DNA from 3 places in the Salinifilum aidingensis genome. Region 3 is predicted to be linked to each of the others. Evidence: riboswitches for the same ligand, from Rfam matches in the RefSeq annotation. Region 3 holds a riboswitch; each other region holds the start of a gene.

Region 1 (5,004 bases), on a different contig from region 3:
TCAGCAGGTACGGGCTCATGCCGAGCCGCTTGTACAGCGGGAGGAGCGCGGGGATCGCGATCAGGTACGACGACGCCCCGGAACCGTCCAGGTGGCAGACGACGCCGATGAGCACGGTGACCACGGCGACGCCGACGACGTTGCCCCGGCTCACCCGCACCATCACGTTGATCAGCGGGTTGAACAGGCGGACGTCGTTCATGATGCCGAAGAACAGGATGGCGAACACGAGCATCACGGCGACGCTGAGCACGTCCTCCAGTCCGGTGTTGAAGAACTCACCGATGTCGCTCGGGCTGAATCCGGCGAGGAAGGCGCCGACTGTGGGAATCACGGTCATCCCCACGACCGGGGCTATTCGGCCGAGGATCAGCAGCGTCGCTATCGACGCGATGATCGCGAAGCCGATGATGCTGAGCATGTTCGACTCTCCTGCGCGTGTCGTTCGGGAACTCGCGGATCGACCGCACCGGGAGGCCTGCGTCACCCGGGTGTACGGCGATTTGCGACATCCTGAACCGCACGTGTCCCGGATCACGAGCTTTGTGTGCATTGGACCGGTAATGGTCGTATTGGTCCCGCAGAACCCCTTGCCGCGTACGGTGGTGACCTCATGACGAAGCGCGTTCGCCGCCGCGCACCGCTCCCGCTGACCCGGTACCTGTTCCTCGTGAACGCGGCGCTCCTGGTCGTCACGCTCGTCGCCGCCGGCTCGCTGTGGACGCTCCACGAGTACCGCGACGTGCGCGCCGAGTACACCCGGCGCGCGATGACCCTGGCGCAGTCGGTGGCGGCGCTGCCCCAGGTGCGCGGTTACCTCGCCGATCCGCAGCACCGCGGCGAGATCGCCCCGCTGGCCGCGCGGATCCGCCGCGCCGCCGACGTGCGCTACGTCGTCATCGTCGACTCCGACGGCATCCGGCACTCGCACCCCGACCCGCGCGCCATCGGCGGCCACCCGCACACCGACCCGGCACCGGTGCTGGCCGGCAACACGTGGACGGGCGTGGAGTGGGGCCCGGCCGGGCTCACCCTGCGCGCCCGGGTCCCGGTGCGCGACGAGGCCGAGGAGGTCGTCGGCTACGTCTCCGTCGGCGTGCTGTCCTCGCGGGTGACGCTGGCCGCGCGGAACGCGCTGCCCGTCATCGGCACGACCCTGCTGCTCGCCCTCGCCCTCGGCGCGGGTGGCGCGCTGTGGATCTCCCGCAGGATCCGCGCGAAGACGCACGGCCTGGAACCCGCCGAGATCACCGAGCTGCTGGAGAGCCGCGAAGCCCTGCTCTACGCCATCACCGAGGGCGTGCTCGCCGTCGGCGCGGACGGCACCGTGCTGCTGGCCAACGACTCGGCCCGCGAGGTGCTCGGGCTGCCGCGGGACTGCGTCGGCCGCACCCCGCGCGAGCTGGGACTGGACGAGCAGCTGTGCGACGTGCTGAGCGGTGCCGACACCCGGGAGGACGTGTTCCTCGCCGTCGGCGGGTGGCTGCTCGTGTGCAACCCCAGGCCGGTGCGCATCGGCGAGCAGGGCACGGGACGGCTGGTGACGCTGCGCGACCACACCGAGATCGTGCGGCTCGGCGGTGAGCTGGACGGCGTGCGCACCATGGCCAACGGCCTGCGCGCGCAGACCCACGAGTTCGCCAACCGCATCCACACCGTCACCGGCATGCTCGACCTCGGGGCCGTCGGCGAGGCCCGCGAGTACCTGTCCGAGCTGTCCGCCACGACGACGCGGGCGAGCACGTCCGTGTCCGAGCGCGTCCACGACACCGCGCTGGCGGCGCTCGTGCTGGCGAAGTCGGCGCAGGCCTCCGAGCGGGGCGTGGAGTTCGAGCTCGCCGCGCTCAGCGACGTGCCGCGGGAACTGCCGCCGCAGCTGCGCGACGACGTGCTGCTGATCGTGGGCAACCTGGTGGACAACGCCCTCGAAGCCGTGGACGGCTCCGGCTGGGTGGAGCTGCTCGTGCGGCTGCACCGGGACGGCGAACCGCTGCTGGAGATCCGCGTCACCGACTCGGGCCCGGGCCCGGCTCCCGCGGTCGCCGAGGAGGTGTTCGCCGCCGGGGTGAGCACCAAGGGGAGCGGCGGCACCGGCCACCGCGGCCTCGGGCTCGCGCTGGTGCGGCAGGCCGCACAGCGGTGGCACGGGTCGGTGGACGTGGACGCCACCGAGGAGACCGTGTTCAGCGCCTACCTCCCGGTGCGAGAGGATGCGCGCTAGCACGCCGGTAACGTCGCCGGCCGCTGCGCACGTCCGCGCGGTGCCGGTGGCGGCCGCCGTGCCGTCGGAAGCCGCGCCCCTCGGGGGCAGGACCCGTCGGAAGCGGGGACTCCCAGCGGAGGGCCCGCGCGGACGCCGCGCAGGAGGTGAGAGCCGGTGCTGTCGGTGCTCGTCGTCGACGACGACGCGCGCGTGGCGCGCAACCACCGGGATTTCGTCGCCTCGGTGCCGGGGTTCGCGGTGGTCGGCGTCGCCCACAGCGGCGCCGAGGCGCTGCGCGCCGTCGCCGAGCACCAGCCCGACCTCGTCCTGCTCGACCTCTACCTGCCGGACATGTCGGGCATCGACGTGCTGCAGCGGCTGCGGGCGCCGGACGAACCGGGCCCGGGCACGCCCGTGGACGTGCTGGTGATCACCGCGCTGCGCGACATCGACAACGTGCGCGCCGCGCTGCACGGCGGTGCGATGTACTACCTGCTCAAACCCTTCAACCTGGACGCGCTGCGGGAGCAGCTGGACCGCTTCGCAGCGGTGCGCGACAAGCTCACCGGCGTGGAGCAGGCCACCCAGCGGGACGTGGACCGCGTGTTCGGCGTGCGCCGCCCGACCTCGCGGACGAGCCTGCCGAAGGGGCTGACGGCGGAGACGGCGCAGCTCGTGGCGGAGACGCTGCGCGCGGCCGAGTCCGACCTGTCGGCCGTGGAGGTCGCCGAGCGCGCCGGCATCGCGCGGGTGACCGCGCGGCGCTACCTCGAGCACCTGTGCGCCGACGGGCAGGCCGCGCTGCGGATGCGGTACGGGTCGGCCGGGCGGCCCGAGCACCGCTACCGGTGGGTGCGGTGAACCACGAGGAAGTGTCCCCGGAAACGCGGGTGGGTGCGTAGCAGGACCTCCGGGGAAGCCCCCGCTCCGGGTGCTCGACATCGAGCAGCCGCCGCGACACGGGATCTGGCCCCGTTCGCGATCGCGCGTCGCAACATGTAGTGTGCTCGGTGCTGGTGGTTCACGGGGCCGGGAACGGTCCGGTGAGGCGAGAGGGAACCCGGTGGGAATCCGGGACTGCCCCGCAGCGGTGAGCGGGAACGACCGCCGTCACCACCCCCGCGGTGGTGCAGCACTGGACGCACGTCCGGGAAGCGACGGCCAGTAGGGCCGGCCGAGCGCCGGAAGCCCGCGAGTCCGAAGACCTGCCACCGGTGTGCGCGGGAGAACGCGCACGCACGCCGGGCCTCGAGGGCGGGCCCCGGACACGCGGACCACCCCGCCGGGTGGAGAACCCGCCACGCGGAACGCACCGCAGCGGCGCAGCGCGCCGGCGTCCACCACTCCCGCTCGCGAGGTCCCGGATACGGACGGACTCGCGAGAGGAGAGCGTCGTGACCCAAGCGCCCCCGGCAGCACCCGCGCGCACGCCGGAGCTGAGCGTGCGCGAACCCGACGGCCGCCTGCGCCCGCTCGACTGGGACCGCGTGGTGCGCCTCGTGCAGCACGCGACCAGCGGGCTCGCCGACGTGCACGCCGAACCGGTGCTGGCCGAGATCCGCCGCAACCTCTACGACGGCGTGCGCGCCGAGGAGCTCGCGCAGGCGCAGATCATGGCCGCGCGCACCCTCGTCGAGTCCGAACCGAACTACTCGCACGTCTGCGCCCGGCTGCTGCTGCACGCGCTGCGCGGCGAAGCGCTGCAGCACCTCGGCACGACCGCGTCCGAATCGGACATAGGCGAACCGGGAACCGACTGCGCCGAGCACTTCCCCGCCTACGTGCGATTGGGCGTCCACCTCGGACTGCTCGACCCGGAGCTGGAGCGGTTCGACCTGGAACGGCTGGCCGCCGCGCTCGTCGGCGAGCGCGACCTGCAGTTCACCCACCTCGGCCTGCAGACGCTCCACGACCGCTACCTGCTGCACGACGACGGGGTGCGGTTCGAGCTGCCGCAGGCGTTCTTCATGCGCGTGGCCATGGGCCTGGCGCTGCACGAGGACGACCGCGAGCGGCGTGCGATCGAGTTCTACGAGCTGCTGTCGACGTTCACGTTCATGGCCTCGACGCCGACCCTGTTCAACGCGGGAACCCTGCGGCCGCAGCTGTCCTCGTGCTTCCTCACCACTGTGGACGACGACCTCTCGTCGATCTTCCGCTCGTACCGCAGCAACGCGATGCTCGCGAAGTACTCCGGCGGGCTCGGCAACGACTGGACGCCCGTGCGCGGGCTCGGTGCGCGCATCCGCGGCACCAACGGGACCTCGCAGGGCGTCGTGCCGTTCCTGAAGATCGCCAACGACACGACGGTCGCCGTCAACCAGGGCGGCAAGCGCAAGGGCGCGGCGTGCGCCTACCTGGAGACCTGGCACATCGACATCGAGGAATTCCTCGACCTGCGCAAGAACACCGGCGACGACCGGCGCCGCACGCACGACATGAACACGGCGAACTGGATCCCGGACGAGTTCATGCGGCGCGTCGAGGCCGACGCCGAGTGGACGCTGTTCTCGCCCGACGAGGTGCCCGGCCTGCACGACGCCTGCGGCACCGACTTCGCCGAGCGCTACCGGGCCGCCGAAGCGGCCGCCGACCGCGGCGAGATCGCCGTGTTCCGCCGGGTGCGGGCGGTGGAGCTGTGGCGGCGGATGCTCACCGCCCTGTTCGAGACCGGCCACCCGTGGCTGACGTTCAAGGACCCGTGCAACCTGCGCTCGCCGCAGCAGCACGCGGGCGTGGTGCACTCGTCCAACCTGTGCACCGAGATCACGTTGAACACCGGCCCGGACGAGGTGGCCGTG
Region 2 (5,004 bases), on a different contig from region 3:
CGTTGGGTGAGGCGATCCGTCGGCTGCGTGCCGGGCGGGTGCGCCGCGAGGCCGGCTTCGACGGGCAGTACGGGGTGATCCGCCTGTTCGACCCGGGCGAGGCGGCCGAGTGGGGCGGGTCCGCGTTAGCCCTGTTCGACGCGCCGACTCCCACCGTGCCGGCCCGGCGCGCTGCGGACGCGCCGGGCGGGGCCGCGGCGCCAGCCGGGGCGGGCGAGCACGCGGATGCGGCCACCGGCGGCAGGGAGGGTGCCGAGGAGACCCCCGGTCAGGCCGCGCCCGCCCGCCCGGGCGTCGCGGTCGGCGCTGAGCAGACCGGTGACGGCACGGAACCACCGGAGCCGGACGCGGTCGCGGCGACGGGACTGCTGGCCGGGTTGGACGGTGCGCAGGCCGCGGCCGCGGCCTGCGCCGGCGGGCCGCTGCTGATCGTGGCCGGACCGGGCACGGGCAAGACCCGCACGGTCACCCACCGGCTGGCGCACCTGGTCGCCGAGCGCGGCGCGGACCCGCGGACGTGCCTGGCGGTCACGTTCACCCGCCGCGCCGCGGCGGAGATGCGGCAGCGCTTGGAGGGGCTGCTCGGTGCTCCGGCCGCGGAGATGACGGTGACCACGTTCCACGGCCTGGCGCTGCGGATCCTGCGCGAGCACGCCGACGCGGCGGGGCTCACCGCCGGGTTCGGCATCGCCGACGCGGCCGTGCAGCACGACCTGCGGCTGGCGCTGGCCGGCGACCAGGGCGGGGCGCGGCGGCTGGCGGACGCGGCCGGCCGCGTCCGGCTGGGCGAGCCGGTCGAGGAGGACGTGGCCGCGCTGGTGCGGCGCTACCACCAAGCGCTGGCCGAGCGCGACCTGGTCGACTTCGACGGGCTGCTGGACGCGGCGGTGGCCGTGCTCGCCGAGCACCCGCAGGCCGCCGCGGCGTGGCGGGACCGGTTCGCGTGGATCACCGTCGACGAGTACCAGGACGTCGACGCGGTGCAGTACCGGCTGCTGCGGCAGCTGGCCCCGCCGGAGGGCAACGTGACCGCCATCGGCGACCCGGACCAGGCGATCTACGCCTTCCGCGGCGCCGACGTGGGCTACTTCCTGCGGTTCACCGCGGACTTCCCCACCGCGCGGGTGTGCCACCTGCAGCGCAACTACCGCAGCGGGGCGCACATCCTCACCGCAGCGCAGCGGGCGGTGGCGGCGTCGACGTTCGTGCCGGACCGGGTGCTGGCCGCGGCCGGGGACCGGCCGGCGCACCGGATCGTGCGGCACACCGCCGCCGACGAGCACGCCGAGGCGGCCTACATCGCCGGCACGGTCGAGCAGCTGCTCGGCGGGGCGTCGTTCCACGCGTTGGACTCGGGCCGGGCCAGCGGGCACGAGCGCGGCGGGTTCGGTTTCGGCGACGTCGCCGTGCTCTACCGCACCGAGGCGCAGGCGCACGCCCTGGCCGAGGCGTTGGACCGGCAGGGCCTGCCGGTGCAGCGCCGTTCGCACGAGCGGCTGGCCCAGCGCACCGGGGTGCGGCTGGTCACCGACGAACTCGCCCGCGCCGGCGGGGGCGCCGCGGACGACGTGGTCACCGGGATGCGGCGGGCGGCCGAGGTGGTGGCCGGGCGGGTGCCGGACGAGACGGCCGGGCAGGTGCACCACGCGGTGGATCTGCTGCTGCCGCTGGCCCGCCGCTGCCGCGACGTGACCGAGCTGGTCCGCGAGGTCGCGCTCGGCGCGGAGGTCGACGCGCTGGACCCGCGGGCCGAGGCGGTGTTCCTGCTGACGCTGCACGCGGCCAAGGGCCTGGAGTTCCCGGTGGTGTTCCTGGCCGGCTGCGAGGACGGGCTGCTGCCGCTGTCGTGGCCGCAGTCCCCGCCGGACGAGCAGGCGCTCGCCGAGGAGCGGCGGCTGGTGTTCGTGGGCATGACCCGCGCGCACGAGCGGTTGTACCTCACCGGTGCGGCGCGCCGCGGCGGTCGCGACCGGCGCCGCAGCCCGTTGCTGGACGGGTTGGGCGATGCGGTCGTCGATGAGCAGCCGGTGCGGCGCCAGCCGCGGCCGCGGCAGCTGAGCCTGCTGTGACTCCTCGACGGCCTGGGGGTGCCGCCGCGGCTGCCTGACCTGACCGCCCGGGTCGTCCGGGCGGGGCCGCGGGGGTGCCCCAACTCACCCCTCACCCGCCGGATCGCGGCGTGACCAGGGGTTTCGCCGGGGCGGATGGGCCGGGTCGGCGCGGGTGGTACGTTGTCGTTCGCCAGTCGAACTCACGCGCGACGTGAGTCAGGGAATCCGGTGCGAATCCGGAACTGACGCGCAGCGGTGTGGGCGACGGGCGGAACACGGAGCCGTGGAACGACCCCTGGCTCAGCCACTGGAGCACGCCCTCCGGGAAGGCGTTCCGCCCGGAAGACCCCGAGTCCGAAGACCTGCTGGCTCCCGGCCCGCGCGGCCGGGTCTTGTCATGCACCCGCGGGGCCCGCGTCACGGCCCCTTCGACACCGAGGAGCGTTCGTGCGCTTGCTGTCGGCACTGCACCGCCTCGCTCTGCCGTTGTCCCTGCTGTCCGCGCTCGCGCTGCTGGCCGGCTGCGGTACCGCAGCGGCGCCGCAGCAGCAACCGCCCGCCCCCGGCTACCCCCGCGCCGTGGACAACTGCGGCACGCGCACCGAACTGGACCGGCCGCCGCAGCGGGTCGTGTCGCTGAACCAGGGCACCACGGAGATCCTGCTGGCGCTCGGGCTGGGCGACCGCATCGTGGGCACGTCCATGTGGACCGACCCGCTGCCGCAGGAACTGGCCGCGGCGAACGCGTCGGTGCCGCGCCTGGCCGACGACATGCCGTCGTTCGAGTCGGTGCTGGCCGCCGAACCCGACTTCGTCACCGCCTCGTTCGTGTCCACCCTCGGCCCCGGCGGGGTCGCCAGGCGGGGACAGTTCGCCGAGCTCGGCGTGAACAGCTACCTCTCCCCCGCCGACTGCGCCAAGGACAACAGCGGCTCCGGCGACGGGCGGCGGCAGCACCCGCTGTCGATGCAGACCCTCTACCGCGAGGTCCGCGAGCTGGCGAAGCTGTTCGACGTGCCCCGGCGCGGCGAACGACTCGTCGCCGACCTGCAGGCACGCATGGACCGCGCCACCCGCGGCCTCGACGCCTCCGACACGTCGCTGATGTTCTGGTTCGCCAACTCCGAGTCGCCCTACCTGGCGGGCTGCTGCGGCGCGCCGGGCATCATCACCGACCAGGTCGGCGCGCGCAACGCCTTCGCCGACACGCACGCGGAGTGGCCGCAGATCAACTGGGAGACCGTGGCCGAGCGCAACCCGGACGTGCTCGTGCTCGGCGACCTCTCGCGCCGGTCGGAGACGGCCGAGACCGCGCGCGCCAAGATCGCCTTCCTCGAGTCGCACCCGGCCACGGCCCACATGGACGCGGTCGAGAACCACCGGTACGTGCGGCTGAGCGGGCAGGCGATGAACCCGTCGATCCGCACCGTGGCCGGAGTGGAGAAGGTCGCCGCCAAGCTGCGCGAGTTCGGGCGCGACCGGTGAGCGCGGCCGGGACGACCCGCGCGGCCCGGCGCGCGTGGCTGCCGCTGCTGTTGGTGGTGGGGCTGGCCGCGCTGGCGGGATCGGTGGCCGTGGCCATCACCATCGGCCCGGCCGAGATCCGCGTCGGCGACGTGTACGCCACCGTGGCCGCCCGCCTCGGGCTCGGCGAGTCCTCGCTGTCGCTGATCCGCGAGGGCATCGTGTGGAACCTGCGGCTGCCGCGCACGCTGCTGGCCGCGGTGTGCGGCGCGGGCCTGGCCACCTGCGGGGCGATCATGCAGTCGCTGCTGCGCAACCCGCTGGCCGACCCGTTCGTGCTGGGCGTGTCCTCCGGCGCGTCGACCGGGGCGGTGCTGGTGCTCGTGCTCGGCTTCGGCGGCGGGGCGGTGTCGATGTCGGCCGGCGCGTTCGCCGGCGCGATCGTCTCGTTCACCCTCGTGCTGGTGCTGGCGCACCTGCTCGGCGGCACCACCGACCGGGTGGTGCTGGCCGGGGTGGCGGCGATGCAGCTGTTCTCGGCGCTGACCTCGTTCATCGTGCTCACCTCGGCCGACGCGCAGACCACGCGCGGGGTGATGTTCTGGCTGCTGGGGTCGCTGGGCAACGCCGCCTGGACCGAGGTGGCCACGTGCACCGCGGCGCTGGCGGTGGCGCTGGTGCTCTGCGGCGGCCACGCCCGGTCGCTGGACGCGTTCGCCTTCGGCGAGGACGCCGCGGCCGCGCTCGGCGTGGCGGTGGCCCGCACGCGGCTGGTGCTGCTGTGCACCACGGCGCTGCTCACGGCGGTGGTCGTCAGCGCCGTCGGCGCGATCGGGTTCGTCGGCCTGGTGCTGCCGCACGCCGCGCGCGCCGTGGCGGGGGCGAACCACGCGCGGCTGCTGCCGGTGACGGCGCTGGCCGGGGCGGTGTTCCTGGTGTGGGTGGACACCCTCGGCCGCACGCTGCTCGACCCGCAGGAGATCCCCGTGGGCGTGATGACCGCGCTGATCGGCGTGCCCGCGTTCGTGCTCATCCTCTACCGCGCCCGGGAGACGCGATGACCGGTGACGGACTGGCCGCGGACCGCGTGACCCGCACGCTCGGCGGCGCGCTCGTCCTCGACGGGGTGAGCCTCACCCCGCAGGAGGGTTCCACCGTCGGCGTGCTCGGACCGAACGGGTCCGGCAAGTCGACGCTGCTGCGGCTGCTGGCCGGGGTGCTCTCCCCGACCGCGGGAGTGGTCACGCTGGACGGCCGCGCGCTCGCGGACCTCGGCCGCCGCGCCGTGGCCCGGCGAGTGGCGGTGGTCGAGCAGCACAGCGACACGCAGGTGCCGCTGTCCGTGGTCGAGGTGGTGCGGCTGGGCCGCATCCCGCACCGCCGGCCGTGGCAGCCCGCCTCGGCCGCCGACGAGGCCGCGGTGCAGGACGCGCTGGAGCGCACCGGCTTGGCCGGCAAGGCCGACCGGCGGTGGCAGACGCTGTCCGGC
Region 3 (5,004 bases):
GTCGCCGTCCGAACCGCCGCCCTGGTCGTCACCGGGCTCGTCCGCGTGCTGCGCGGCGTCGTCGAGCGCCTGCTGCAGCTGGTCGTCGTCCACACCCGGTTCGTCGAACGGATCGCGGCGCCGCCGGTGCGGCAGCACGAGCTTCGCCGCCGTCTCAACGTCGGTGGCGGCCACGGCGTCCGCACCGCGCCAGGCCGCGTGCGCCACCGCGGTGCGCGCCAGCACGAGGTCCGCGCGCATCCCGTCCACCTCGAACGATGCGCACAGCGCAGCGATGCGGCGCAGTTCCGCGTCGGGCAGGACGACCTTGCCCACCTGGTCGCGCGCCCGCGCGATCCGCTCGGCCAGCTCGGCCTCCTCGGCGGCCCACCGCGCGGCGAACCCCTCGGGGTCGTCCTCGAAGGCCAGGCGGCGGCGCATCACCTCGGACCGGGTCCCGACCTCGCGGTCGGCACCGACCTCCACCGCCAGCCCGAACCGGTCGAGCAGCTGCGGCCGGAGCTCGCCCTCCTCCGGGTTCATCGTCCCGACCAGGACGAACGACGCCGCGTGCGAGACGGACACGCCCTCCCGCTCGACGTGCGCGCGCCCCATCCCCGCCGCGTCCAGCAGGACGTCCACGAGGTGGTCGTGCAGCAGGTTGACCTCGTCGACGTAGAGCACGCCCCGGTGCGCCGCGGCCAGCAGGCCGGGCTGGTAGGCGCGGACGCCCTCGGACAGCGCCCGCTCCACGTCCAGCGATCCGAGCAGCCGGTCCTCGGTGGCGCCGACGGGCAGCTCCACCAGGCGCGCCGCGCGGTGCTGCGCCCCCGCGGAGGCGTGCGGACCGTCCGGGCACTGCGCGTCGGGCTGCGCGGGGGAGCAGGCGAACCGGCATTCCGGCACCACGTCCAGCACCGGCAGCAGCGAGGCCAGCGCTCGCACCACCGTCGACTTCGCCGTGCCCTTCTCACCGCGCACCAGCACACCGCCGATGCGGGGGTGCACCGCGTTCAGCAGCAACGCCAACCGCAGGTCGTCGTGCCCGACGACGGCGGAAAACGGGAAGCGCGGACTCACGCGGGAGGCCTGCGGCGAGGCAGTCATACCAAGGTCTTCCTTCCTCCGGTCTCGGACGCCCGGGGTGTCGGGGCGAGGGGCGGCAGTGTCCTGACTCCCGGATCCTCGCGTCCCTCCGGCCTTCCCGGGGCGGCGTCCGTGCGCCGCGGTCCGGTGGCCCGCGCGGGAGGTCCGCTCCCCGGTCACAGTGGCGCCGGCCGTGCCGGATTCGCACCGGCTTCCCTGGCGCCCCCTCGTGGAACCGTTTCCTGCAGGTCCACCAGCATCCTGGCAGAGCGCGATCACGGATCCAACACAGCGGGCCCGATCGGAGAGAAGTCCCACGGAGCCCGCGGGAGCTCACCGGGCCGTTCCGCGCTGCGGCGCTCCACCCGAGCTGCGCAGGAGGTCCGCGACCCGGCCGGGGCCTGGCCTCACTCGGCCAGCCGCATGTCGACGTGCGGGATGCCGTCCTCGTCGTGGACCGGACCGCTCTCGACGAAGCCGAAGGAGCGGTAGAAGCCGGCCTTGTCCACCTGCGCGGACAGCACGGCCGGACTGCGCCTGATCTCGGCGAGCGCGGCGCGCATCAGCTTGCGCGCCAGCCCCATGCCGCGGGCGCCCGCCTCGGTGCACACCCGGCCGATGCGGTACGTGCCGTCGGGCTCCTCCAGCAGCCGGAGGTAGCCGAGGACGACTCCGTCGGCGGAGTCGATCCAGAAGTGCCGGGTGGTCTCCTCGAGATCGCGGTCGTCCAGCTCGCGGTACGGGCAGTTCTGCTCCACGACGAACACGTCGACCCGCAGGCGCAGCATGCGGTAGAAATCGGTCGCGTCCAGATCGGCGGTGTACGCCCGGTGGACAGCAGTCGCGAGCGGCTGAAGTATCACCTGTTCGTGGATACCACAGCAGCGCCCGCCCGGTTCGCCCGACCCCGCGGCACCGTTAGGCACGCCACCCCGCCGGGGGCGCGCCGCTGGGCGCCCCGGCCTGCGCCGGAGCACCGCGCAGGCGGCTCGCAGGCGGGCTCACAGCTGCCCCTCGAGCAGCGGGACGTAGCCCGAGGTGCGGGTGTACACACCCGGGGTGTCCGGGCGGCCGCACCCGTCGCCGTAGGAGACGACGCCGGCCAGCCGCCCGTTGACCACGTAGGGACCACCGGAGTCCCCGGCGCAGGAGTCCACGCCGCCCCGGGGAACTCCGGCGCAGAACATCGCGGACCGGTCGTACTCGGAGTAGGTCTCCGCGCACTCCGCGTTCGCCGCCACGGGCACCTCGGCGGAGCGCAGCACGGGTGAGGACGGACCGGACTCGGCGGTGCGGCCCCAGCCGTACACGGTGCCGCGCGTGCCGGGGCGGTACGACTCCGCATCACCCGGCTCGACGAGGTCGATCGTCGGCTGCGGCAGCGGGTCGCGCAGCGTGAGCACCGCGATGTCGTCGCCGTGCTGCACGTCGCGGTAGTCGGGGTGGCGCCACACGTCGGCGACGGTGGCCTCGCTCCCGGCGTCGGTGCGCAGGTCGCTGCGCCCGACCACCACGTGCAGGTCCTCCGACGGGCGCTCGACGCCGGTGAGCTGGTCGACGGTGCAGTGGGCCGCGGTGACGACCTTGCCGGGGCGCACGAGCGTGCCGCCGCAGAACTGCCGCCCCTCGGCGTCGGTGAGCGCCACCACCCACGGAGCCCGGCTCGTGTCGCTCCGCTCCCCGCCGAGCACCTTCGGCTCGGCGGTGACGGCCTGCGCGGCCGGGGACATCCCGGCCAGAACCGTGACCACACCGCCGAGCACGCCCGCACCGCGCACGAGCCGGCCGCGCCCACCCGCCTCCGCACCGGGGGCGTCGGCGGAGTCTCCGCTCCCGTCGCACCTCGCCACGGGGTGCCTCCTCTCACCGGGTTGCGCCAGCCGATCACCGTAGTGCCCCCGCGCGCTCGCCGGGCGGAGGCACAACTCACATGGTTTTCGGAAAAAATCCCGTTACTATGGATATATCGCGGAAATTTTCCTCTCCATGGGCATGTTGAGCACATGGATGTGCGCACTGGGGGCTTTGCATCGAACGGGGCGCACCCGACGCGTCCCGACCCGTGCCGGTAGCCACCGGCAGATCGAACCTGATCGTGTGAGGAGGAGGACGTGTTCGTGGATCTCAGCACGGTGCCCGCGTTCCTGATCGCCAGCCTCGTCGTGATCCTCACCCCGGGCGTGGACACGTTCCTCCTGCTGCGCACCTCGCTGCACCAGGGACGGGGCGCCGGCCTGCGCGCCCTGCTCGGCATCCACAGCGCCAGCGCGGTGCAGATGACCGTGGTGATCTCCGGGCTCGGCGCGCTCATCACGCAGCAGCCGGCGGTGCTGTCCACGTTGAAGTGGATCGGCGCGGCCTACCTGCTCTACCTGGCCGGGAGCATCCTGCGCGGGCTCTGGTTGGCGCGGCGGGAGGCCCGCAGCGGGCTGCCCGCGCGGCACGCCGAGACGGCGAAACCGTTCACCCGCGGCTTCCTCAGCAACATCACCAACCCGAAGATGCTGCTGTTCAGCCTGGCCTTCCTGCCGCAGTTCGTCGGCTCCGCCGCCTACCCCGCCGCGCAGCTCGTCGTGCTCGGCGTGCTGTTCCTCGCCCTCGCCGCCGTCTGGGAGCTCGCGATCGTCCTGGGGGCGGGGCACATCGCCGACCGGCTGCGCAACCCCCGGGTCGGTCGAACCCTCGACCTCGTCAGCGCCACCGCTTTCGTCACGATCTCGATCGGCCTGGTGGCGGGCTGAGCACCTGCCGCCAGCGGGGAGGTGCGGCGGCGCGAGGCGGTTCCCGCGCCGCCGCGTCCACCCTCCGCCGCGGGTCGGCGGGCCGCGCCGCGCACCCGTCTCCGCGCCCTCCGCGCTGCCGCGCCGCCGGCGAGCGGGTGCGGTTCACGCGTTCAGCTGGGCGACCACGTCCTGCTGGTAGGCGGCCGTGCGGGTGTAGACCCCCGGCGATCCCGGCCGGGCGCAACCGTTGCCCCAGGAGACGATCCCGACCAGCCGATCACCGGCGACCAGGGGGCCTCCGGAGTCGCCCTGGCAGCTGTCCACACCGCCTTCGGGCAGGCCCGCGCACACCATCGCGCTGGCGTCGAAGTCGCCGCCGTAGGCCGCGCCGCACTTCTCGTCGCCGACCAGCGGCACTTCGGCGCTGCGCAGCACGTCGGAGGACTGCCCGCCCTCGCTCGTCGTCCCCCAGCCGTACACCGTGGCGGGCGTGCCGGGCGCGTAGAGCTGCTCGTCCTGCGGTGGGGCGAGGTCCAGCGTCGGCTGCCGCAGCTCACCTGCGAGCGTGAGCACGGCGATGTCGGCCCCCGCCTGCGGGTTCCGATAGGACGGATGTGTCCACACTGATGTGACCTCGGACACGGTTCCCGCGTCCGTGTTCTTGTCCGCACGTCCGGAGACGACCTCGACCGAACCCGCGGACTCCCCCTCCACGCAGTGCGCCGCGGTCACCACCTTGTTCGAGCGCACGAGCGTTCCCCCGCAGAACTGGTTGCCCTGGCCATCACTCAGGTACACCACCCACGGGCTCGCTGCGATCGGGGCGGGTTCGCCGCCCACGATCGGCGGTGCCTGCGCCGCGGCCGAGGAGGCCGCGGCGGCGGGCTGCTCAGGAGCGGCGTGCGCCGTGCCCGCGATCCCGGCCGCAGCGATCGACCCCGACACCATCGCGGCCGCGGACAACACGGCCGCGACGTGCCTGCTCCTCCGCGGAGTACTGCCTCGCGCCATGACTCCCTCTCCTCCCTGGTGTTACCGCTCCCGGAGCGGACCGTTCGCATCCGCACCGGAGTGTCCCCACTCAGCAGGGTCACAGTGCGAGAGGTTTTCGGCACCCCCGTCCCCCACCACTCGATCCGGTGAAGTTCGCCGGCGGAGAACACTGCGCGTCAGGACACAGTGGACATCCAGATCCACTGGCACACGGCAGAAAACG

What was found. A riboswitch is a leader RNA that binds a small molecule or an ion and turns the genes downstream of it on or off. The one in region 3 is predicted to bind cobalamin.
Region 1: another riboswitch for cobalamin. It lies ahead of ACYVJE_RS01705 (ribonucleoside-diphosphate reductase subunit alpha); the one in region 3 lies ahead of ACYVJE_RS17510 (magnesium chelatase subunit D family protein).
Region 2: another riboswitch for cobalamin. It lies ahead of ACYVJE_RS13695 (ABC transporter substrate-binding protein); the one in region 3 lies ahead of ACYVJE_RS17510 (magnesium chelatase subunit D family protein).

Annotation. Positions count from the first base shown of each region.
Region 1 is NZ_BAAGTH010000001.1:360,353-365,356, forward strand. It holds gene ACYVJE_RS01690 (CitMHS family transporter) at 1-421, opposite strand, end outside; gene ACYVJE_RS01695 (ATP-binding protein) at 614-2,221, shown strand; gene ACYVJE_RS01700 (response regulator) at 2,378-3,064, shown strand; cobalamin riboswitch at 3,201-3,430, shown strand; gene ACYVJE_RS01705 (ribonucleoside-diphosphate reductase subunit alpha) at 3,568-5,004, shown strand, end outside.
Region 2 is NZ_BAAGTH010000009.1:98,658-103,661, forward strand. It holds gene ACYVJE_RS13690 (UvrD-helicase domain-containing protein) at 1-2,069, shown strand, start outside; cobalamin riboswitch at 2,226-2,435, shown strand; gene ACYVJE_RS13695 (ABC transporter substrate-binding protein) at 2,499-3,536, shown strand; gene ACYVJE_RS13700 (FecCD family ABC transporter permease) at 3,533-4,576, shown strand; gene ACYVJE_RS13705 (ABC transporter ATP-binding protein) at 4,573-5,004, shown strand, end outside.
Region 3 is NZ_BAAGTH010000013.1:70,804-75,807, reverse strand. It holds gene ACYVJE_RS17510 (magnesium chelatase subunit D family protein) at 1-1,086, opposite strand, end outside; cobalamin riboswitch at 1,145-1,281, opposite strand; gene ACYVJE_RS17505 (GNAT family N-acetyltransferase) at 1,473-1,928, opposite strand; gene ACYVJE_RS17500 (S1 family peptidase) at 2,067-2,915, opposite strand; gene ACYVJE_RS17495 (LysE family translocator) at 3,177-3,806, shown strand; gene ACYVJE_RS17490 (S1 family peptidase) at 3,951-4,799, opposite strand.